4 regions of the Citricoccus parietis genome follow, and region 4 is predicted to be linked to each of the others. Evidence: riboswitches for the same ligand, from Rfam matches in the RefSeq annotation. Region 4 holds a riboswitch; each other region holds the start of a gene.

Region 1 (5,535 bases), on a different contig from region 4:
CAGGTGCGGCCACGGGCCCCGTTCCCGACGCCGGCCGCTCACCGGCCGTCTACCGCGCCGGCCGCCGGCGCGTGCTCGGCGTGCCACCGGCCCAGCGCCTCGGCGGCTCGTTCGATGCGGGGGAGCACCTTCCGCAACAGCTTGGGCCAGTTCGCCGGCGGGATCTCGCTCGCCGCCCCATCACGCAGGGAGGCATCGTAGATCGTCTCCAGGGCCATCCATCCCAGCCACACCCGTCCCCGGAGGGCCTCGTCGGCGTCCCGGGCGATGGCCTCCAGCTTCTCCTCGCCGTGCCACAGGGCCAGGTAGGCCGGGTTCAGTGCCGGGTCCCACACGGCGGCCAGGTCCCAGTCCAGGATCCCGGTCAGGTGCCACCGCTCTCCGGCATCTCCGTCACGTCCGACCCCTTCGACGGCAGAACGCTGCCATCGCATGTTGTGCCCGGCCAGGTCCCCGTGGACCAGTGTCGGCGTCACCACCGGATCCTCCGTCCACGCGGTGTGCGTGGTGGTCAGGGTGGCGACAGTCTCGGCCCAGCGGTCCGCTGAGGCCGCGCCTCCGGGGGCTTCCGGTGATCCGTCGGTCCAGACGCCGGGCCCGTGCGACGCCGCCAGGATCGACGGCACCGACTGCACTGCAGCGACCTTCTCCGCGGTCCAGGGGCCACGGTAGGCGAACGGCGGGCCGAGGTGGGGTGCCAGGGGAGCGGTGTCGATCCCCGCCAGCGTCCGGCACAGCTCGCGCAGCACCGGCACCTCGCCGGCGTGCGGTGGGTGCGCCTCGCCCGGGAGGTACTCCTGCACCACGGCGGCCATCCCCGCCGGCAGTCCGTCCGCCTCCCCGACCACCTCGGTCAGCGGCACGGGCACGGCGAAGGGGAGCGCCGCCGTCGTGCTGAGGATCTGCAGGGTGGCCATGCGGTCGCTGAGGTGTGCCGCGGCCTCGTGGGTGCGGGTCATCCGCACGGCGCCCACTCCGGGCAGCACGAGCACCCGGTGGAACTGTCCGCCCTCGTCGATCACGCCGGCAGGCCAGTCCGCCTCGGACAGCCGGCGAGCGAGTCCGTCGTCAGCGGCGAGGGCAGAGGCCAAGGGTCGGGCGGCCGCGGCGCAGGCGGCGGCGACGTCGTCAGGAGTCGGTGCGGAGGCCATGGATCCACGGTAGCGCGGCGGCCGGCTCTGACCGTGGCGGGACGAGGGGGTCGGAAGGCCAGGGGTCTCGGGCACTCCTACACTGGGGCGGTGACCACCCCAGCTTCGCCGTCTCCGAACGTCCCGACTCCGCCGACCCGTCCGGCAGTGTCAGAGGGGTTCGACGCCCTGGCGGCGCCCTCCGCCCGGATGGTCCGCTGGGAGATCGCCATCGTGCTGGCGCTGTCCCTGGGGAAGTCGGCGGTCTACGCGATCGTCAACCTCATCGACAAGTGGACGCAGGCGCCCCTGTCCGGGCAGACCACCACCCTGAACCCGGCGCTGGATGATCGGCAGTACTTCGACCTGATGTACCAGCTGCTGGATATCGGTTTCGCCCTGATTCCGGTGCTGTTGGTGCTGCACCTGGTGTGGATCCGGGGGCGCAACCCGTTCCGCACCTTCGGCCTGGACTTCCGCCGGCCGGGCAGGGACGTGGGCCTCGGAATCGGGCTGTTCCTGGCGATCGGCCTCGGGACCCTGGCGGTCTACGCGGCCGGACGGGCCGCCGGCGTCACCACGGCCATCGTCGGCAGCGCGCTGAACGAGTACTGGTGGACCACCCCGGTGCTGCTGTTCTCCGCCCTGCGGCACGGGCTGCTGGAGGAGATCATCGTGGTGGCGTGGCTCTTCGACCGGATCGGCTACCTGCAGCAGCGGCGCGCCGGGCTCGAACCGAGCCGGCCCGGCAGCGAGGGCGGGCTGCGCACCTGGGCGAGCGGCGCCGTCGTTCCCCTGCATCCCGCGGCTGTGCTGGTGGGCTGCGCCGTCCTGCGCGGCGCCTACCACCTCTACCAGGGGGTGGGCCCGGGGGTCGGCAACCTGCTCATGGGGCTGGTGTTCGGCGCGGTCTACCTGAGATACCGGCGGGTGATGCCGCTGGTGATCGCGCACTTCCTCCTGGATGCCGCCGGGTTCGTGGCCTACCCGTTGCTGGCGGCGGCGGGCCTGTTCGGCACCTGACCCCGGCTGCGGCACCTGACCCTGAAGGAACTACAGGGTGATGGTGCCCTTGGGGGTCTCGAAGGTGACCTCGAGGATGCCGGGGGTGCCGGAGGGCGATTCGAAGACCACGTTGAGGTCCTCGACCGTCTCCTCTGAATCGTCCAGGCCCAGCCAGCCGCGCACGCGGTCGCGGGAGCCGGCGATCGTGATGGAGGACAGTTCGGCCTGGGGTGTGTGGGCCTGCGAGGGGTGCAGGTCCTCGGTGCCCTCATCCCAGCGCAAGAGGTACGGGACCTGCGGGTCGGCGATGAGGCCCTTGATGCCGATCTGGCGCCACGTGAGTTCGCGGCCGTCCGGGAACTTGCGGTTGCCGGGCACGGACTGGCGCTCCAGGCGCTCCTCGAACGGGGCGAGGTCGTCCACGGTGACACACCAGCCCATCCAGCCGCCGCCCATCTCGGAGCGGGCGCGCACGGCCTGGCCGAACGGAGCCTTCTCGGAGGAGGGGTGGTCCAGGACCTCGACCACCTCGAGGTACTGGCGGTTGCGCAGCGGGAAGATCGCATTGCGCGTGCCGAAGCGCGGGTGGACACCGCCCTTGACGCGCTCGATGCCGAGCGTTTCGGCGAGGCGGGCCACCGTGGCGGCGAGTCCTTCTTGGGGTCCAACGGCGTACGAGACGTGATCCAGGCGCATCATGCCCATATCGTCGCACTTTCTTCAGTCACGGGCCGGTTAGGTTAACCTCACTTGAAATGTGGTCGAGGTCACAGGCCTCACGGCCGTCCGATGCTGGAGGCCGAAGTTCGTGAGGGCGATGGCCACACGAACCCCACCGTGAGGCGCATTGCGACGCTCCCTGGTGGCCGGGGATGAATCCCCGGAGCCGATCTGGCAGACTTGATGAAGGTCATGAGTGCCAGCATCAAGCCCCGGCTTGCTGGCCGGCAACCCTCCAGCTCGCGGTGGGGTGCCCCGGGTGAGGACCAGGCAGGTGCCAACCGGCACCGGCAAGCGCGGGCCACCACGCCGCGTCGGGTTGCTGGACGATGTCCGTGCCCGCCGGCACCCTGCAGGTGGCCCTGGACTGACAGGAGCCGTCACGTGACTGACACCCCCAATAACACCCCGAACGCCACCCCGAACACCGAGGCCGCCGCCGATCCGGCCCAGTGGGGCTTCGAGACCCGCCAGGTCCATGCCGGTATCCCGGAGGAGAACCCCTACGGCGCCACCGTGCTGCCGATCATCCAGTCGAACTCGTTCGACTTCCCCTCCGCGGAGGTCGCCGCGGACCGCTTCGCGTTGAAGGACCTCGGCCCGATCTACTCCCGCATCGGCAATCCCACGCAGGAGGCCGTGGAGGGCAAGATCGCCGCCCTGGAGGGCGGGGTCGGGGCACTGTTGCTGGCCTCGGGTCAGGCCGCCACCACCTTCTCCATCCTCAACCTCGCCGGTGCGGGGGACCACGTCGTCGTGTCGGCCTCGCTGTACGGCGGCACGCAGAACCTGTTCAAGCACACCCTGGCCAAGATCGGCATCATCACCACCTTCGTGCAGGATCCGGACAGCCCGGAGGCGTGGAAGAACGCCATTCAGGACAACACCAAGGCGCTGTTCGGCGAGACCCTCGGCAACCCCCGCGGGGACGTGCTGGACATCCGCGCCATCGCCGACGTCGCCCACGGGGCCGGGGTGCCGCTGATCGTGGACAACACCCTGGCCACCCCGTACCTGCTGCGTCCGATCGAGCACGGCGCGGACATCGTGGTCCACTCCGCCACCAAGTACCTCGGCGGCCACGCCGCGGCCATGGGCGGTGTGATCGTGGACGGCGGCACCTTCGACTTCGCCGCCCAGCCGGAGCGCTTCCCGGGCTTCAACACCCCGGATGAGAGCTACAACGGGATCGTCTTCGCCCGGGACCTCGGTGTGGACGGCATCCTCGGCGCCAACCTGGCCTTCGTGCTCAAGGCTCGGGTCCAGTTGCTGCGCGACTACGGCAGTGCGATCAGCCCCTTCAACGCCTTCCTCCTCAACCTGGGGCTCGAGACGCTGTCCCTGCGCATGGAGCGCCACGTGGCCAACGCCCGCCAGGTGGCCGAGTACCTGGAGGACCACGTCCTGGCCGAGACGGTCATCTTCCCGGGGCTGGCCTCCAGCCCGTGGCACGAGCGCGCCAAGCAGTACCTGCCCAAGGGCCCGGCCGGCTTCGTCTCCTTCGAGATCGCCGGCGGCCGTGAGGCCGGGGCCCGGTTTGTGGATGCACTGCGGCTGCACCACCACGTGGCCAACATCGGTGACGTCCGCTCGCTCGTCATCCACCCGGCGTCCACCACGCACTCCCAGCTCACCGAGGAGGAGCAGCGTGCCGCCGGCGTGACCCCCGGCCTGGTCCGCCTGTCCGTGGGCGTGGAGAGCATCGAGGACATCCTGGCCGATCTTGACAACGGCTTCGCCGCGGCTGACGTGAGCGCCTAGGTCCGGAGGTATTCGCATGACCACCACCACCCCCCAGCCGACCTCCACGGGCCTCCCCGAGGGCGGCCTGCACACCCAGCGCATCGGCGCCCTGGACTTCGAGACCGGTGGGCACCTGCCGGAGGCGGAGATCGCCTACGAGACCTGGGGCAGGCTCAACGCCGAGAAGTCGAACGCCGTGCTGGTGCTGCATGCCCTGACCGGGTCCACGCACGTGGCGGCCTCCTCCGGTGGTCCGGAGGAGGGCTGGTGGGAGGGCGTCGTCGGCCCCGGCTGCGCCATCGACACCAACACCTGGTTCGTGATCGCCCCGAACATCCTGGGCGGTTGCTACGGGAGTACCGGACCGTCCTCGCTGGACCCGGAGGGCAATCCCTGGGGCTCCCGCTTCCCGTTCACCACCATCCGCGATTCCGTCCACGCCGAGGCGCGGTTGGCGGACGCGCTGGGCATCGTGCGCTTCCAGGCGGTGATCGGCGGCTCCATGGGAGGCGCCCGCGCCCTGGAGTGGGCCGCGACCTACCCCGACCGCGTGGCCGGCATGGCCGTCATCGCCTGCGGCGCGCATTCGACCGCCGAGCAGATCGCCTTCGCTCAGGCGCAGGTGCAGTCCATCACCCTGGACCCGAACTTCCGCGGCGGGGACTACTATCCGGGCCCGACGCCGGACGGCGGCCTGGGCATCGCCCGCAAGATCGCGCACATCACCTACCGGTCCGAACCGGACATGGTCGCCCGCTTCGGGCGCGCCGCGCAGCCCGAGGAGAACCCGTTCGGCGAGCCGGTCCGGCGGCAGGGGCGCTATCAGGTCGAGTCCTACCTGGACTACCAGGCGGCCAAGCTGGTCAAGCGCTTCGACGCCAACAGCTACCTGGTCCTGACCGAGGCCCTGATGAGCCACGACGTCTCCCGCGGCCGG
Region 2 (5,535 bases), on a different contig from region 4:
TAGTCCGCGTCGGCATCGCCGTAGTGGCCCACCACGTCCGCGAAGAACATCGCGTCGAATTTGGCTGCCTCCAGGGTCTTCGCGAGGTTGATCCACGTGTTGACGTCCGTGAACTCGGTCTGGCCGGCATCCTCTCGGCGCCACTGGCCGTGGTGGATGTGGCTGGTGGTGTTCATGACGAACGCATTAAACCGAAGGGGGCGTAGGGGGCGCGGGGCGGTGTGGGAGGGGGTGTTCTCGGTGCTCATGGTGTCTCCTGGATGCTGATCGGGGTTCGGGTTCACTGCGCGTTCGGCACGGAGCCGATGCGGTAGGAACGGGCTGGCGGGGTGGCGTTGACCTCCCAGTCCCCGATGAGGCGGGACCGGTAGATCAGGGGGTTGTGGTTGGCCAGCACGCGGGCGTTGCGCCAATGCCGGTCCAGCCGCTTCGACTGGCTCAGGGCCGAGGCGCCGCCCACCTCGAACAGGTGGGTGGCCGCGGCCAGGACGTTCTTCGCGATGACCTGCTGGGCCTGGTAGACGCGGATGTAGAGGGCGTTGACGTCCTCCTCCGGCAGGGCCTCACCGGAGGCCTCCCGTTCGAGGATGCCGCCCAGCGCGGAGACCACGGAGTCGAAGGCGGCCCGCGCGGCGAACGCGGCGGAGGAGAGCTCACCGACCACCTGCAGCACCTGGGCGTCGTCCCGCGGCAGGTCCGCGGTCCCATGGCTGAAGGACCGACGCCGGCCGCGGACGTACTCGCTGACGTCCCGCACGATGGCCTCGGCGATGCCGGTCAACGCCGCGAGGTGCAGGAACTGCCAGCTGGCCTGGCCGGTGGCAACACGGGTGCCGTCATCCAGGCCGCCGGCGTAGACCTCCTCGGCCTCGACCGGCGTGTTCTCGAACACCGTGGTGCCGGAGGCGGTGAGTTGCTGGCCGAAGCCGTCCCAGTCGTCCAGCCTCGTGATCCCGGGGGCGTTCACGGACACCGTGGCGGCGATCTCCTCACCGTGGGCGTCCACGGCCGCCACGATGATCCAGTCGGCGTAGAGCGTGCCGGTGGAGTAGTACTTGGTGCCGTTGAGCCGCCAGGTGCCCTCGGAGTCTTGGGCCAGCGTGGTGGTCCCCTCCCCCACGGCGTTGTTGATCTCCGTGACGGCGTTGCCGACCACGGCCCCGTCCCCGAGGCGGCGCAGCCACCGGTCCCGGAACACCGGATCCGGGTGCCCCAGCACGTTCTCCTGGTTGATCAGGTGCGCACGCAGGGCCTGGACCAGGTTCGAGTCCGCCGCCGCCAGCTCCACGATCAGCCGTGCCTGCTCCGCGAAGGAGAGTCCGGCACCGCCGTACTCCACCGGCACCCGCAGAGAGGTGAACCCCGCCGCGGCCAGCCGCCGGACGGCGTCGCGGTCGATGATGTGCTCGGCCTCCCGTTCGGCGGCACTGTCCGCGATGGCGGCGAACACCGGAGCCATCCGCTCCCGGACGGCACGGTAGGCCTGACCGGACGATTCAGTCCCGGTGGAGGCGGCGGTGGAGAGCGCGGTGGCGCGCTCGGTGGTGGTGGTCATCATGCTCCTTCGGTGGTGGATGGGGTGGCGGCCTCCGCGGCGGCGGAGTTGCGGGCCGTGGAATGGAACGGCGGGATGGCGCCGTTGATCCGGTAGTCGCCCACGGCCTGGGTGCGGTAGATCAGCGGGGTGTGGCTGGCGATCGTCCGGGCGTTGAGCCAGTGCTGGTGCAGCTGCCGGCTGGCATCCGTGGCCGAGGCCCCGCCGGACTCGAAGATCTGGTTGGTGGCCTCCAGGATCAGATCGGACACCACGAGCGACGCCTCGGACAGCGCGATGTTGGCCCGGGCATGCGCCTGGACCACCACCGGGTCCTCCAGGTCGGTATGGCCCCGGACCTGGAGGAACGACTCCTCCACCACGGCCGCGGCGCCCCGCACGATGTGCCGGGCCGAGCCCACCTTGGCGGACACGGCACCGATGACCTGGTGCACCAGCGGGTCCTCCGCCGGCGTCTCCGCCGTCGCGTGGTCATAGGTGCGACGCCGGCCGCGGACGAACGCGGTGATCTCGGCCAGCGCGGTGCTGCCGATCCCCGCCTGGGTGGCCGCCAGCACGATCCACAGGACGGTGTAGGCCAGCACGCCCGTGGGGACGTTGAACTCCTGCGTCCGCTGGGCCCGCACGGGAACGTGGTCCAGGGTGGTGGTGCCGGAGGCGGTGAGCCGCTGGCCGAAGCCGTTCCAGTCGTCGATGCGCTGCACGCCGGGATCACGGGCGTCGATGATCGCGAAGACCGGGCCGTCCTCCTCGAGCCCGGGCCGGACCGCGGAGACCAGCAGGTAATCGGCGAAGATCGCCCCGGTGGAGTAGAACTTGTCACCCGTCAGGCGGGCCACCTCCGTGGTGCCCGTGGCGGCGGCCGACTGCACGGTGTCCAGGTCGGCGTCGATCCAGTGCACCGGGCGCCGGCCCGCGGACGGCGGCAGCTCCACCAGGGCGTTGCCGAAGATCCTCCCGGCCGCCACCCCGGCCAGCCACCACTCGGAGACCGCGCCCTGGGACTCGTTCTCGTGCTGCTCGGTGAACATGAAGTGCCCGTGCAGCGCCTGGGGCAGGTTGGAGTCGGCGGCGGCGAGATCCACCAGCAGATCGGCCAGTTGCGGCAGGCTCGCCCCGATGCCCCCGTGGTCGCGGCCGAGCCGCACCCGGGTGAACCCCGCGCCGCGGAGATGTTCAATGGCAGCGAACGCCAGCTCGTGATCCTGCTCGCGCTGTGCCGATCCCGCCGCGATGGCCGCAAAGACCGGCGCAAAGTGCGCGCTGAGCTGGGCGTCCGTCGGTCCCGAGGGGCCGATGGCTGCCCGCAGCTCCTCGAAGGTGGGCAGTCTGGTCAGCGCGGAGCGGTGTTCGAGGTGGGTGGTGTCCGTCATGGGTGTCCCCATCAGCCATGGCACACCGGAATGGCGTTGGCCCGGAACACGGCGTCATCGGGGCCCTGCGGCCGGGACACGCATTCACGGTGGTGCCGTACTTGCCCCGCGGTGGTCCCCGGAGGCCGAATCATCACCTGGAGCACCCCACTACGGTGAGAGGGTTGCCGTCCGGCCAGCCAGGGCTTAGCACCGGATCTCGTGATTCTGTTCTCGACCCTAGGCAGTCAGCTCGTGGCCGCCAAGCCTCGGGTCATGTTCAGCGGCCTGACGTCATCTGCGACCGGTTCCGTGCCGATGTGCCGCACCGATGGCTGCAGGCCGCCCCAGATGACGGTCTGTGACGGCCGGTGACGGACGGGACATTCCGGTCACCAGCGGTAGTCCAGGAACTTGCCGTCCAAGGTGATGACCACGCGGTCGCCATCCGGATCGGCACGGCGGTCGAGGTTGACCTTGAAATTGATGGCGCTCATGATGCCGTCCCCGAACTCCTCGTGGATCAACGCCTTCAGCGCCGGCCCGTAGACCGACATGGCCTCCATCAGCCGGTAGATCGTGGGATCGTTCATCACGGCCGGGTCGCTGCCCCTGTTCGGCTGCTGCTGCAGGCTCTCGGCCACGTCGTCGCCCAGACCGAGCATCTCGACGACGACGCCGGCCTGGGCTGCGGTCATCGGGTGCTGTCCCAGCAGCGCGGCCGTGGTCCACACCGGGGCGGCGCCGAGGGCGCCGGCGAGGTCCGCCCAGGTGAGGCCGGCACGGATGCGGGCCGCGTCGACGAGATCGGCAGCGTGCGCCTTGGGCATGATCGGGTCCATGGTCAGCGGCTCACGACGTGGTCGGACAGGGTCGGCAGCTTCGGCTGACGCTTAGCCCCCGTGCGGTAGTGGGTGGCGTAGAGGGTCAGGCCCACGAAGGAGAGGCCACCCACGAGGTTGCCGAGCACGGTGGGGATCTCGTTCCAGACGAGGTAGTCCATGATGGAGAACTCACCGCCCAGCATGAGTCCGGCCGGGAAGAGGAACATGTTGACGATGGAGTGCTCGAATCCCATGTAGAAGAAGAGCATGACCGGCATCCACATGATCAGTGCCTTGCCCACGACGTCCTTGGCCAGGAAGGCGGCGACCACACCGGTCGAGACCATCCAGTTGCAGAGCACGCCACGGATGAAGAGGGTCAGCATGCCGCCCGCTCCGTATTCGGCGTACCCCACCGTCCTCCCCTCGCCGATCGAGCCGATCTGCTGGGCCACCTCGTTCGGCGGGGTCTGGAAGCCGTAGGTCATGGTCACCACCATCATGATGGCCACGAGGAATGCTCCGGCGAAGTTGCCGACGAAGACCAGGCCCCAGTTGCGCAGCAGACCGCCGATGGTCACGCCGGGCCTCTTGTCGATCCACGCCAGCGGGACCAGGGTGAAGACACCGGTGAGCAGGTCGAATCCGAGCAGGTAGATCAGGATGAAGCCGACCGGGAACAGCAACGCACCCACGAGTGCGTTGCCGGTCTGCACGGTGACGGTGATGGCGAACGCGGCGGCGAGGGCCAGGATGGCACCGGCCATGAACGAGCGGATCAGGGTGTCCCGGGTGGACATGAAGACCTTGGACTCACCAGCGTCCACCATGTGCTTCACGAAGTCTGGCGGGCTGACATAGGACATGTGACATCACTCCAAGGGCGAGGGGCCGGGCATACCCCCAACCTAGGAAGAGTGCGTTTCTGCGGTGTTTCCGTCCCTGCACGGGGCCGCGAAATCTCCCTCACTCCCCCGGCGGGATGCGGTGAGATGCCCCTGCGCTCAATCCCGGCGAGGAAGCTCCCTGACCAGCTTCACCGCTGCGGTGAGCCGGTAGCTCGTCTCGAGCCACTCGGCGATCTCATCCCATCCTTCGTCCTGGGCCGGATCGAGTCCGTCCAGGTCGATGCCGAACCAGCCCGCGGGCCCCAGATAGGCCGGGCGGAAGGCCCGTGGATCCTGCTCCAGGAACGAGACGTCGGCCTCCTCGGGTCTGATCACCACCGCCTGCGGGTGCTGGACGTAGGCGTCCCCGGCGGCGGTCGAACCGGATCGTTCCTGGGCGCTGCCCGTGTCCTTGACCGAGGCCCCGTAGTAGGCGAAGACCTTCTGGGTGAAGAACGCCGGCCTCCCGTGGGAGACCTTCATGTCCGCCGCCGGGAGGGCCAAGGCCAAGGCGCGGACGCGCTGGAAGTGGCGGTCGCCGTCGTCGTACATCTGCGGGTGGGCCATCGGCCCAGTTTCCCCGGTGATCGAGGCCGCGTGAAGTCTCGGCCCCCTAGGCCCCGGGAACCGCGGCGTAGGCCGGCTCGGCCTTCTTGACCCGGCCGATGACCCACATGGTCACCGGGGACAGGACGATCTCGACGACGGACTTGAACACGAAGCCCACCAGCACATAGTTGAGGAACGTCGGCAGGTCCGTGATGCCGATGACGCCGGCGGCGATGGAGCAGAACACGAGGGTGTCCAGGAACTCGCCGACCAGGGTGGAGGCCGCCAGCCGGCCGAAGAGCAGGCGTTCGCCGGAGCGGCGCTTGAGGCGGACCATGAGCCAGGAGTTGGCGAGCTGGCCGATGAGG
Region 3 (5,535 bases), on a different contig from region 4:
TGGTGGCGCCGAGCCCGTCCGCGATGGGGCGCAGCTTCTGGACGGCAGTCAGGACCTCGTCCGTCATCTTGCTGGCCATCGAACGCGCTCCGCCCTTCTCATCCGCACCGCGGGATCCTTCCGGAGCCTGCTGTCCGGGCAGGTACTTGCCGGTGAGGATGCCGCCGGCCATGGGGGACCAGACGATCTGGGACAGTCCGAGGTCCTCACAGGCTGGGACGACCTCGGATTCGATGACGCGCCACAGCATGGAGTACTGGGGCTGGCTGGAGATGAGCTGGAATCCGAGCTGGGCGGCCATGGCGTGGGCTTCGCGGATCTTGTCCGCCGGCCATTCGGAGACGCCGATATAGAGGGCCTTGCCGGCGCGGACGATGTCTGCGAACGCCTGCATGGTCTCCTCCAGCGGGGTCTCCACGTCGAAGCGGTGGGCCTGGTAGAGGTCCACGTAGTCCATGCCCAGGCGCTGAAGGGATCCGTTGATGGACTCCATGATGTGCTTGCGGGAGAGGCCGGTGTCATTGTGGCCCTTGGGGCCGGTGGGCCAGTAGACCTTGGTGAACACCTCGAGGGATTCCCGGCGTTCGCTCTTCAGGGCCTCACCCAGGACGCTCTCCGCCTTGGTGTTCGCGTAGGCGTCCGCCGTGTCGAAACTGGTGATGCCCTGTGCCAGGGCCTCCTTGACGCAGGCATGGGCCGTCTCGTTCTCGACCTGAGAGCCGTGGGTGAGCCAGTTGCCGTAGATGATCTCTGAGATCTTGAGCCCGCTGTGGCCCAGGTAACGAAATTTCATGGTTGTACCCTAGACCGGATTCCGCTCCAGTGGTGTGCTGACATGGCGCGTTGGTCACAGCAGAACGGCCACCGTCCCCGAGGGGAGGGTGGCCGTTCAGGAGCCTGAAGGATTCAGGCGAGCTCGATCAGAGCGGGCGGACTGCAGCAGCCTGCATGCCCTTGGGGCCCTGCTGGGACTCGAACTCGACCTTCTGGTCTTCCTGCAGTTCGCGGAAGCCATTGCCCTCGATGGCGGAGAAGTGAACGAAGATGTCAGCGGACTGGTCGTCCGGGGAGATGAAGCCGTAGCCCTTCTCTGCGTTGAACCACTTGACGGTACCGGTAGCCATGATGGGCCCTTTCCTGAGGTTGTAAACCCGTCGGTCTTCCAACGGGGGCGAAGCGGCGTGTGCGAAACCGCTTCCTACAACGCCCCGAGCGGCCCGAGGGCCAACCGGTCCGCAGTGGTGACGGACTTACTGCTACTACTACTTCTGCGTCACATAATACGGGAGAAACCGCGGAACAGAAGCCCTCAATTTCCGCTGTGGGCATTCTTTTCCCGGTGTTCATCTGAGTCCATCGTCGGTCCGGCAGCTCACTCAAGAGTTCACTCGAGATCGAGGCCGCGATCGAGGCCGGGCTCTGCGTCAGACTCAGTGGCGGCACGGCCGCGGAGCCGGTCCAGCTGGCGCCGGTCTCGCTTGGTGGGCCGGCCTGCACCCCGGTCTCGGCGGGGCACGGCCAGCAGTTCCCGGGGCACGGGTTCCGGGGAGTGATCGAGGTAGTGGCGTACCGCCTCCGGAGCGCCGACCCGCTTGGCCACCAGGCCGGTGACCTCGAGGATCCGCTCACGTCCGGGCAGGCGCAACCGGATGGTGTCGCCCGGCTTGACCGGTTGGGCGGCCTTGGCCGGCTGCCCGTTGAGGCGGACGTGACCGGCCCGGCACGCCGTGGTGGCGGCCGAACGGGTCTTGTACATGCGCACGCCCCAGAGCCAGGCATCCAAGCGGACCGAGCCGGCCGGCGTCGTGCTCACGCCTGCGCCCGAACCTGGACGCCGCGCGGACGGGGTGGCGGAAGGCATGCCGGACATCCTACCTCCGGACCGGACGCCGGCCCCGAGGAACGCTGTGAGGAAGGACGTGAGGCTACTGGTTGCCCTCGGCGGTGCGCAGATTGCGGAAGGCCGAGCGGTGGAACACGATCGGCTCGTGCTCTGCGGAGTGGTCGTGCACGCCGTGCACCTCGAGCAGGACCATGGTGTGGTCACCGGCGGGCAGCTCGGAGTAGACGGTGGTGTCCAGCCACAGGGCGGCGCCGTCCAGGAAGATCGCGCCCTCATCCGTGGACCGGATGTCCAGGCCGGCGAAGCGGTCCCCCTCCTTGGAGGCGAGCTGACGGCAGACGTCGGTGTGGTCCTCGCCGAGGATGGAGATCCCGATCCGCTCGGCCTGCTTCAGCCGGGGCCAGGTGCGGGAGGTGTTCTGTACGGCGAAGGAGACCAGCGCCGGCTCCAGGGAGACCCCGACGGTGAAGGAGGAGGCCACGAGGCCCTCCTTCGCACCGTTGGCGACGCCGGCGAGCGCCGCCACGCCGGAGGGGAAGTGGGAGAAGGCCGAGCGAAGAGTCGGCGTGGACAGATCTCGGTCGAGGTCAGTGTGGAGCTCGGGGGTCTGCTGCAGGTCGTGGGTAGCCAGGGCGGTCATGGTGGGTCCTCCGTCCGAAGGCGCATCTGCACGGCGGCACGCCACGGGAACGTCCCGATCGGCACCAGCAGAAACGCGGTACTTGCCTGCCGGGGCATCCGGTAGGCCGAATCCTCACCTGGAGCACCCCACTACTGCGTGAAGAGGGTTGCCGTCCCGCAAGCCAGGGCTGTAACAGCGGGAACTCGTGATTCTGGGTCCAGACTAACGACGGACTTCCGGAGCGGTCAAAGGGTTTCTCAGACTATGAACCCCCGTGACCTTCGCCCGCCCCCGCCCCGCCCCGCACCCGGGGCGCAGCAGTCGCGGAGGATCAGGCAGCAGGTCAGCGGAATCGCAGGGAGACGGCCTCACCGTGGGCCGGCAGCCCCTCCGCCGTGGACAGGGAGGAGATCTTGGTGTCCAGTTCCTTCAGCCCCGTCTCCGTGTAGCGGATGAGCTGTTGCAGGCGCAGGAAGCTCACCGTGTTCAGCCCGGAGGAGTAGCGGGCGGAGCCGCCGGTGGGCAGCACGTGGTTGGAGCCGGAGGAGTAGTCGCCCAGCGGCACGGGCGAATGCGGGCCCACGAACACGGCGCCGGCATTGGTCACCCGGCGGGCCGTCTGCAGGGGGTTCACGGTGTGGACCTCGAGGTGCTCGGCGGCGTAGGCGTCGGCCACGGCCAGCGCCTCGTCCAGGGTCCCCACGAGCAGGATCCCGGACTGCGGGCCGCCCAGGGCCTGGCGGATCTGCTCCTCGTGGAGACTTCCCGGCACCTGCCTCTCGATCTCGGCCGCCACGTCGCGGGCCAGCTCGGGTGAGGTGGTGATGAGCACGGAGCCGGCCATGGGATCGTGCTCGGCCTGGCTGATGAGGTCGGCGGCGACCCACCGGGCGTCGGCGGTGCCGTCGGCCAGCACGGCGATCTCGGTCGGCCCGGCCTCCGCATCGATGCCGATGGTGCCGAGCAGGGCGCGCTTGGCGGCGGCCACGAAGATGTTGCCCGGCCCCGTGACCATGTCGACGGGGGCACACACTCGGGCGCCGTCGTCGTCCGCCACCCCGTAGGCGAACATGGCCACCGCCTGGGCGCCGCCCGCGGCGTAGACCTCGTCCACGCCGAGCAGGGCGCAGGCCGCGAGGATGACGGGGTGCGGCAGGCCGCCGAAGTCCTTCTGCGGCGGGGAGGCGACCGCGAGGGAGGCGACGCCGGCGACCTGGGCCGGGACGACGTTCATGACCACGGAGGAGGGGTAGACGGCACGACCGCCCGGAACGTAGAGGCCCACGCGGTTCACCGGGACCCAGCGGTTCTCGACGACGGCCCCCTCCCCGAGCTCCACCTCGGACCCCGCGGGGACCTGGGCGGCGTGCACCTTCCGGGCGCGGTCGATGGACTCCTCGAGGGCGGAGCGGACCTCCGGGTCCAGCGACTCGAGCGCCTCGGTGAGCTTCTCGGCCGGCACCGCCAACGACGGCGGCCGGATCCCGTCGAACTGCTCCCCGAGATCCAGCACGGCCCGGGCCCCCTCGGTACGCACGCGGTCCAGGATCGGCATCACCTTCGGTACGGCGGCGGCCACGTCGATCTCGGCGCGGGGGAGCACCGTGGCGGGATCGTAGGTGCGGCCGCGCAGGTCCGTGGTGGCAAGCATGGGATGGCTCCTGAGGCTCCGAGGGATCGGCTGGTTCCGGTGGTCCAGCGTCCATTCTCCCCCCGTTCAGGAACGACTGAGGACCAGATGACAGACTGGGGCCATGCCGAGTTCGTCCTTCTTCACCGACCTGTTCACCGCTCCGCCCTCCACCGTCCTCGCGTCCGGGGCGGGGCTGGACTCCGAGTCGACGGCCGAGCCGAGCGGATCCCCGGAGAACATGCAGGACAGCGTCCGCGAGGGGGCCGAAGGCGCCGTCGACTCGCTCGGACCGTTCTGGGGGATGCTCTCCACGGTGGCGATCTCCGTGGCGTTCGCGCTGGCCGTACTGGTGGTCGCCTGGCTGCTGGTCAACGCCCTGCTGCGCCGCAAGCCACAGCTGCGCAACCAGGTCGCCCGGTGCCGGGTCCCGGTGGCGGTCGCGGCGGTGCTGCTGGCGGTGCGGATCGCCCTCGGGCTGACCGCCTCCACCTACGCCTGGTTCAACGGCGTGAACTTCCTGCTGATGGCCGGCATCATCGGCTGCCTCGCCTGGCTGGCGCTGCGGGTGGTGCGGATCGTCGAGGAGCGGTTGCTCGGCAAGTACGCCTCGGAAGGCGTGGATGACCGCCGTGACCGCAAGATCCGCACCCAGACCGTGCTGCTGCGGCGGGTGATCCAGGCCGCCGTCATCGTCATCGCCGTGTCCATCATCCTGCTGACCATCCCGCAGGTCCGCGCCGTGGGCGCCGGGCTGCTGGCCTCGGCCGGCGTGATCTCCGTGGTGGCCGGCCTCGCCGTGCAGTCCACCCTGACCAACGTGTTCGCCGGCATCCAGCTGGCCTTCACCGATGCGATCCGCGTGGGAGACGTGGTGACCGCGGACGGGGTCTACGGCACCATCGAGGACATCACCCTCTCCTACGTGGTGGTCAAGATCTGGGACGGGCGCCGCGTGATCTACCCCTCCAGCCACTTCACCACCACGCCGTTCGAGAACTGGACGCGCACCGGGTCCGCCCTGTCCGGGACCGTGGAGATCGACGTGGACTGGCGGGTTCCGGTGGACGCCACCCGAGAGCGCCTCAAGGCGCTGCTGGAGTCCACCGAGCTCTGGGACGGCAAGGACAGCACCATCCAGGTGAGTGAGGCCCTGGGCGGGACCGTGAAGCTCTGGGTGGCGGTCTCCGCCCGCAACGCCGGCGACCTGTGGGACCTGCGTTGCCTGGTGCGGGAGGACCTCGTCAACTTCCTGCGCAGCGAGCACCCCGAGGCGATCTACGCTCAGCGCTTCGCCGAGACGCCCGTGCAGGCGCCCAGCCTCGCGCCCGTCGGCGCCGAACCCGGGGCAGTCAACCCCGGTGCAGGCGAGTCCGGCACGGGGGTGCCGGCGGGACAGGACCACGACGGCGGCGCGTCCGCTGGTACGTCCGGCCGCCA
Region 4 (5,535 bases):
GCCCCCTCCTCGAAGGATCCCTCGAAGAGCTTGTACATCACCTCCAGATACTCGTCCGCACGGTCGTAGCGCTCGTCATGCGGGATCTGCTGGTCCATGCCGAGGTTCCGGGCCGCCGAGTCCTGATAGGAGGTCACCACGTTCCACGCGATGCGGCCGCGGGTCAGGTGGTCCAGGGTGGCGAAGGTGCGGGCCAGCAGGTACGGAGCCTCGTAGGTGACGGATGCGGTGATCCCGAAGCCGAGGCGCTCGGTCACGGCGGCCATGGCGGGCACCACCACGAGCGGGTCCAGCAGCGGAACCTGTACGCCGCCGCGCAGCGTGGCGTCGGTGGAGTCCCGGTAGACGTCGTACACGCCGGGGATGTCCGCCAGGAAAAGGGAGGCGAACCCGCCCCGTTCCAGGGTGCGGGCCATTCCAGTCCAGTACTCCAGGGTGTCGAACCCGGAGACCCCGGACTCCGGGTGCCTCCACAGGCCCGGGGACTGGTGCACCGGGACCATCATGTCGAAGGCGTTCAGGAGGAGGGGGCGGGTCATACAGTCGTCCTTTCAGAGGTTCTCCCAGTGGGGCGATCGGGGTCAGTCGCGGCGCCTGCTGTGGCGCCGGCTGTGGCCTGGTGTTCGGGGGACAGCGCGGGATCGCCCACCACCGGGACGGCGTGCAGGTCCGTGAGCTCCGTGCCGCGTTGCTGGCTGGCCGGGTCCTTCGCCGCGAGCGCCGCGGCGACGGAGATGACGGACAGCACCGTCAGGTAGCCGGCGATCAGCCACGGGGCCTCCCCGCCGGCGGCGAACAGCAGGGCGGCGATCATCGGCATCAGCCCGCCGCCCAGGACGGTGCCGACCTGATAGCCCAGGCTCACGCCCGAGTACCGGACGTGGACGGGAAACTGCTCGGCGAACCAGGCCGCCTGCGGCCCGTAGATCGCGTCATGGATGAGGTTGATGCCCAGGATCACCACGAGGGGCAGGAAGGCAAGGGGGCCGGCGTCGAGGAAGGCAAAGAGGACCCAGCCGAAGACCCCGATGGCGGCATAGGCGGCCGCGGACAGGAGCCGGCGCCCGATCCGGTCGGACAGCCAGCCCCAGAACGGCGTGGAGAACAGGCCGATGGCCGAGGCCACCATCACCGCGGTCACGCCTGAGGCACTGTCCCCGCGCACGTCCCTCAGGTAGGTCAGCATGTACACCGTGACGAGGTAGTAGATGGCGTTCTGGGCCAGCCGCAGGCCGATGGTGACCAGCAGCGGCCGCCGGTGGTGGACCAGCAGCTCCTTGAGGGGCGCCTTGGACACGTTGCCCGAGGCCCGGTGCTCCAGGAACTCCGGGGCATCGGCCACGCCGAGCCGGATCCACAGGCCCACGGCCACCAGCAGGGCGGAGAGTAGGAACGGGATGCGCCAGCCGAAGGCGGCGAACTGCTCGGCGCTCATGATGTTCTGCATGATGAAGAACGCGCCGGTGGCCAGCAGCATGCCGGCGGAGGAGCCGATCTGGGTGAAGGACCCGAAGAAGCCGCGGTGCCGTGCCGGCGCGTGCTCCACGCTCAGCAGCGCCGAACCGCCCCATTCGGCCCCGGCGGACAGGCCCTGGAGGATCCGCAGGACCACCAGCCCGACGACGGCCCACCAGCCGATGACCTCGAAGGTGGGCATCAGCCCGATCAGGGTGGAGGCCACCCCCATCAGCACCAGGGACGCCACCAGCAGCGCCTTGCGGCCGATCCGGTCCCCCAGGTGGCCGGCGATGATCCCGCCCAGCGGCCGGGCGATCACCCCGACGGCAAGGGTGGCGAAGGAGGCGACGATCCCGCCGAGTTCGGTGGCCATCGGGAAGAACTGGACGTTGAAGATCAGCGCCGCGGCCGTGCCGTAGAGGTAGAAGTCGTACCACTCGATGGTGGTGCCGGCGAAGGCGGAGGCCAGGACCCGCTTCTTGCCGGAGAGGATGTTCGTGGCGCCCATCAGCCCTGGCCTCCCTTTGCATCACCGATCGCGTTGAGGCCCTCGGGCAGGGTCCCGTTGATCCAGTAGTCCCCCAGGGACCGGGCCCGGAAGGCGATGGGGTTGTGCGTGGCCACGGTCTGAGCGTTGCGCCAGTGGCGGTCCAGGGCCTTCTTCGTGGAGGTGGCGGAGGCACCCACGGTGAGGAACAGGTCCTGGGCGGCTCCGATGCCCAGTTCGGGCACCGTGATGGTGGCGTGTTCGATGGCCAGCTCGGAACCGTAGAGCTCGGCGGGGACGTCTCCGGTGAAGTCCGGACGGTCGGCTCCGACAGCCTGGGCGGCGGCGATGCCGTCATCCAGGGCGCGGGCGGCGTGGAGCACCGTGGCCTCGGCGGTGAAGGCCTTCCCGGCGATGCGGCCGGCGGCCTCCTGGATCAGCGGATCCTCGCGGAACGGAAGGCCGGACCCGGTGTTGAAGGTGCGCTTGCGGGAGGCGATGGTCGCCACGGCATCCCGCCGGGAGGCGCGGGCGATCCCGGCCAGGACCGCCAGCAGCACGAGCTGGAAGAAGGCGGCCTCATGAACGGCCTCGGCAGACCCCGGTACCCGGTCGAGCACCCCATGGGCGGGGACCGTGACCTTCGTGAAGGTCGCGGTTCCGGTGCCGGTGAGCTTCTGCCCGAAGCCGTCCCAGTCATCCTCCAGAACCACTCCCTCGGCGTCGGTGGCCACCACGGCGAACTGACGGCCGTCGAGCAGCCCGCCGTCGGCGGCGGCACGGGCGGCCGAGACGCGCGTGTAGTCGGAGAAGATGGAGGCGGTGGCGTAGAACTTCTGTCCGTTGAGCTCCATGCCGCCGGCGGTCGGGGTCAGCGTGGTGTTCAGACCGCCCAGCGCGTTGCCGCCCTTCTCCGTGGAGGCGTTGCCGACCGTGGCGCCCGCCAGGACCAGCGGGTACCAGGCGTCCTGGACATCCCGCGGCTGGAAGCGCAGGGCCTCGAGGAAGCCGTAGTGCGAGCGGTAGATGTGGGCCACGTTGGAGTCGGCCTCGGCCAGGTCGATCAGCAGGTGGAAGAAGTCCTGGAGGCTGACCTCCGGACCACCGTGGGCCACCGGGACCCGCAGGGTCCCGAACCCGGCCTCGTCCAGGCTCCGGACGGCGTCGAAGGGCAGCTCGCGGTTCAACTCCCGGGCCAGGGACCCCGCCGCGATGTCCTCGAAGAGCGGCTGGAAGTGCCTCTTGAGACCGGCATAGTCCGTGGGCAGGCCGTCACTGAGGTTCGCGCCGGGCCGGACGGCAGCGATGGTGCGGGGTGTCGCGGTCATTCGGTGGTCCTCTCGGTCTCACCGAAGGATTCCCGTGGCGGGGTCCAGACCGTGCCGGGTCATTCGACGCGGCATCGTTCAGGGAACCGGAACCGCTTCAGCCGTGGGATCTCCATCGGTCCTGGCGGTAGCACCCGGCTGGGGAATCCCCACGGGTTGCTGCGGCGTCGACGAGCCAGGTCTCTCGGCCGCTCTGGATGGTTACCCGCCCACGTTAACGGACATCAGCGCTCCAGTGCTGTGTCTGGCGTCACGTCGCTTCACACAATCGCTGTTCCGTACAAGTCGAAAGGGAATGGTCCGGCATTCTCGCGCACTGTCGCCACGTGCCCCTTCCAATTGCCAAACTGCACAGTAATCTCATGGCAGAGGGGCACTGAGGAGAAAAGAGAACCATGAGCGTTGACTTGTTTGCGGTGGTCGACACCGAAACCACTGGCTTGTTCCCCGGCGGACATGATCGGATCGCCGAAATCGCCATAGTGACCATGGACCGCGACGGGCAAGTCCACGACCGGTGGGAGACCCTCGTCAATCCAGAACGTGATCTCGGCAAACAGTCGCTCCACGGCATTCGCGCCCGGGATGTCCTGCGTGCCCCCACCTTCGCGGACATCGCGGATGAGCTGCAGTGGCGTCTCTCCGGCACCATCATCGTGGCCCATAACCTCGGCTTCGACGCCCGCTTCCTTGACGCCGAATTCGGCCGACTCGGGAAGCCGCTGCCCACACACTTCCTTCCCAGTGGGCTCTGCACGATGCGGCTGTCTCACGAGTATCTCCCCGGAGTCGGGCGGTCCCTGCGGGATTGCTGTGACTCCTTCAGCATCGATCTTGTCGGTGCGCACTCGGCGGCAGGGGACGCCGAGGCTACGGCAATCCTGCTGTCCCGGTACATGGAGATCGACCCGGAGCGCGAGGACTGGAATGCGCCGTCCACGCAGACGGCTGCCAGGGTGCGAGGGGAATCCGCCCCCACAGCGTTCATCGCCCCGGTTCTGCGCGGAGCTCCAGACGGCAATCGTGAACACTTCCTGGAACGCATCGTCATCCGCCTGCCAGAGTTCACGGGGCCGTCCGAACATGATGAGTATCTGGCTCTGGTCGACCGCGCCTTGGTGGACCGCTATCTGTCTGCACATGAGGAAGAGCAGTTGATCACCACGGCCAACGAGATCGGTATCAGCCGCCGACAGGCGAGCGAACTCCACCGTCAGTACTTCGAGGAGCTGGTGCACGCGGCCTGGCGCGATGGTGTCCTCACCGACCTCGAGATCGCTGATCTCCAGCTTGTCGCCTCCATGCTGGACATCCCCGCCGAAGCCGTCGACCAGGCTCGCACTCCCCGCGATTCCCAGGCTTCCGCGAATCCGGCCATGGCCACCCCTCTCCTCGGACCGGGTGACAAAGTGGTTCTCACGGGGGACATGAGCGTGCCTCGATCGTCCATCGAGGACAGGCTACGCGCCCAGGGTTACGTTCCCCATCCGGGGGTGACCAAGGCTGTGAAACTGGTGGTGGCCGCCGATCCTGACAGCATCTCGGGAAAGGCAAGGAAAGCCCGGGACTACGGCATTCCCGTCGTCGGCGAGGACTACCTGTGGAAGAGCGTGCTGACCAGCTAGACATGGCTTGTCAGACCGCCGAGAATCCGGCTGACGTGTCGGAGCCTGCGGAGTTCTCAGCCCTCGTTGAGGAGCAACTCCTCTGGCGCAGGAAACCGGAGGTGGAACTCGTCGGCCTGGGCACCCACGGCGGAGGCGGCCCCGAACTCGTCGGCAACCACCACGATCCCGTCGGGGCCAGCTTGGCTGATGCGCACGGGTCGCTCGGTCCCATCGGCCAACTTCAAGCGGTGACGATCCGCGAGGAAGCCGAGCCCCCGCGCGTCGAGGGCCTCCTCCGCCTCCAGCCACTCGACCGGTGCGCCGCCCACTGGGCGGCCGAGGAAGTCCATGGGACGGAACCCGCCGCCGTCGGGCACTATCCAACCGACAGGCTCACCGTCCTCGCGACGGTGCTCGATCCAGTCCTCGGGAAGCGTCATGCCGCAGACGGTAGCACCGCCCCGCGCGGCTGCCCGATATTGCCCACAGGCCTGACGCGATCGGTCTACCAGGAGTAAACTTGTGTCATGGCTGATACCACTACCGTGAAAGTGCGAACCAGCACTCGTGACCTCATCCTCAAGGTCGGTGCCTCCCGGCATGAGAGCGCCGACCAGGTTATCGTCGCCGCTCTGGCCGCGATGAGCCGTGACGA

Evidence for each region. Region 4 has a riboswitch for S-adenosylmethionine ahead of ACFFIO_RS13810 (acyl-CoA dehydrogenase family protein). Riboswitches for the same ligand answer to the same signal wherever they lie in the genome.
Region 1: linked by a shared signal. The riboswitch ahead of ACFFIO_RS10315 (O-acetylhomoserine aminocarboxypropyltransferase/cysteine synthase family protein) and the one ahead of ACFFIO_RS13810 (acyl-CoA dehydrogenase family protein) in region 4 are both predicted to bind S-adenosylmethionine.
Region 2: linked by a shared signal. The riboswitch ahead of ACFFIO_RS04575 (acyl-CoA dehydrogenase family protein) and the one ahead of ACFFIO_RS13810 (acyl-CoA dehydrogenase family protein) in region 4 are both predicted to bind S-adenosylmethionine.
Region 3: linked by a shared signal. The riboswitch ahead of ACFFIO_RS16550 (flavin reductase family protein) and the one ahead of ACFFIO_RS13810 (acyl-CoA dehydrogenase family protein) in region 4 are both predicted to bind S-adenosylmethionine.

What each region holds. Positions count from the first base shown of each region.
Region 1 covers NZ_JBHLWH010000027.1:264,973-270,507, reverse strand. Annotated here, with positions in the region: gene zapE (cell division protein ZapE) at 1-42, opposite strand, end outside; gene ACFFIO_RS10330 (phosphotransferase) at 39-1,151, opposite strand; gene ACFFIO_RS10325 (CPBP family intramembrane glutamic endopeptidase) at 1,242-2,153, shown strand; gene ACFFIO_RS10320 (VOC family protein) at 2,184-2,840, opposite strand; SAM riboswitch class IV at 3,044-3,158, shown strand; gene ACFFIO_RS10315 (O-acetylhomoserine aminocarboxypropyltransferase/cysteine synthase family protein) at 3,240-4,616, shown strand; gene metX (homoserine O-acetyltransferase MetX) at 4,633-5,535, shown strand, end outside.
Region 2 covers NZ_JBHLWH010000013.1:125,615-131,149, forward strand. Annotated here, with positions in the region: gene ACFFIO_RS04565 (LLM class flavin-dependent oxidoreductase) at 1-248, opposite strand, end outside; gene ACFFIO_RS04570 (acyl-CoA dehydrogenase family protein) at 281-1,558, opposite strand; gene ACFFIO_RS04575 (acyl-CoA dehydrogenase family protein) at 1,555-2,928, opposite strand; SAM riboswitch class IV at 3,021-3,135, opposite strand; gene cynS (cyanase) at 3,300-3,749, opposite strand; gene ACFFIO_RS04585 (formate/nitrite transporter family protein) at 3,752-4,597, opposite strand; gene ACFFIO_RS04590 (MmcQ/YjbR family DNA-binding protein) at 4,736-5,185, opposite strand; gene ACFFIO_RS04595 (queuosine precursor transporter) at 5,232-5,535, opposite strand, start outside.
Region 3 covers NZ_JBHLWH010000047.1:80,192-85,726, reverse strand. Annotated here, with positions in the region: gene ACFFIO_RS16565 (aldo/keto reductase family protein) at 1-793, opposite strand, end outside; gene ACFFIO_RS16560 (cold-shock protein) at 921-1,124, opposite strand; gene ACFFIO_RS16555 (Hsp15 family ribosome-associated heat shock protein) at 1,385-1,861, opposite strand; gene ACFFIO_RS16550 (flavin reductase family protein) at 1,926-2,483, opposite strand; SAM riboswitch class IV at 2,557-2,676, opposite strand; gene hisD (histidinol dehydrogenase) at 2,809-4,116, opposite strand; gene ACFFIO_RS16540 (mechanosensitive ion channel domain-containing protein) at 4,220-5,535, shown strand, end outside.
Region 4 covers NZ_JBHLWH010000039.1:157,214-162,748, reverse strand. Annotated here, with positions in the region: gene ACFFIO_RS13820 (LLM class flavin-dependent oxidoreductase) at 1-539, opposite strand, end outside; gene ACFFIO_RS13815 (MFS transporter) at 536-1,966, opposite strand; gene ACFFIO_RS13810 (acyl-CoA dehydrogenase family protein) at 1,966-3,273, opposite strand; SAM riboswitch class I at 3,383-3,477, opposite strand; partial or broken gene ACFFIO_RS13805 (3'-5' exonuclease) at 3,669-4,097, shown strand; gene ACFFIO_RS13800 (BRCT domain-containing protein) at 4,170-4,898, shown strand; gene ACFFIO_RS13795 (hypothetical protein) at 4,955-5,320, opposite strand; gene ACFFIO_RS13790 (hypothetical protein) at 5,408-5,535, shown strand, end outside.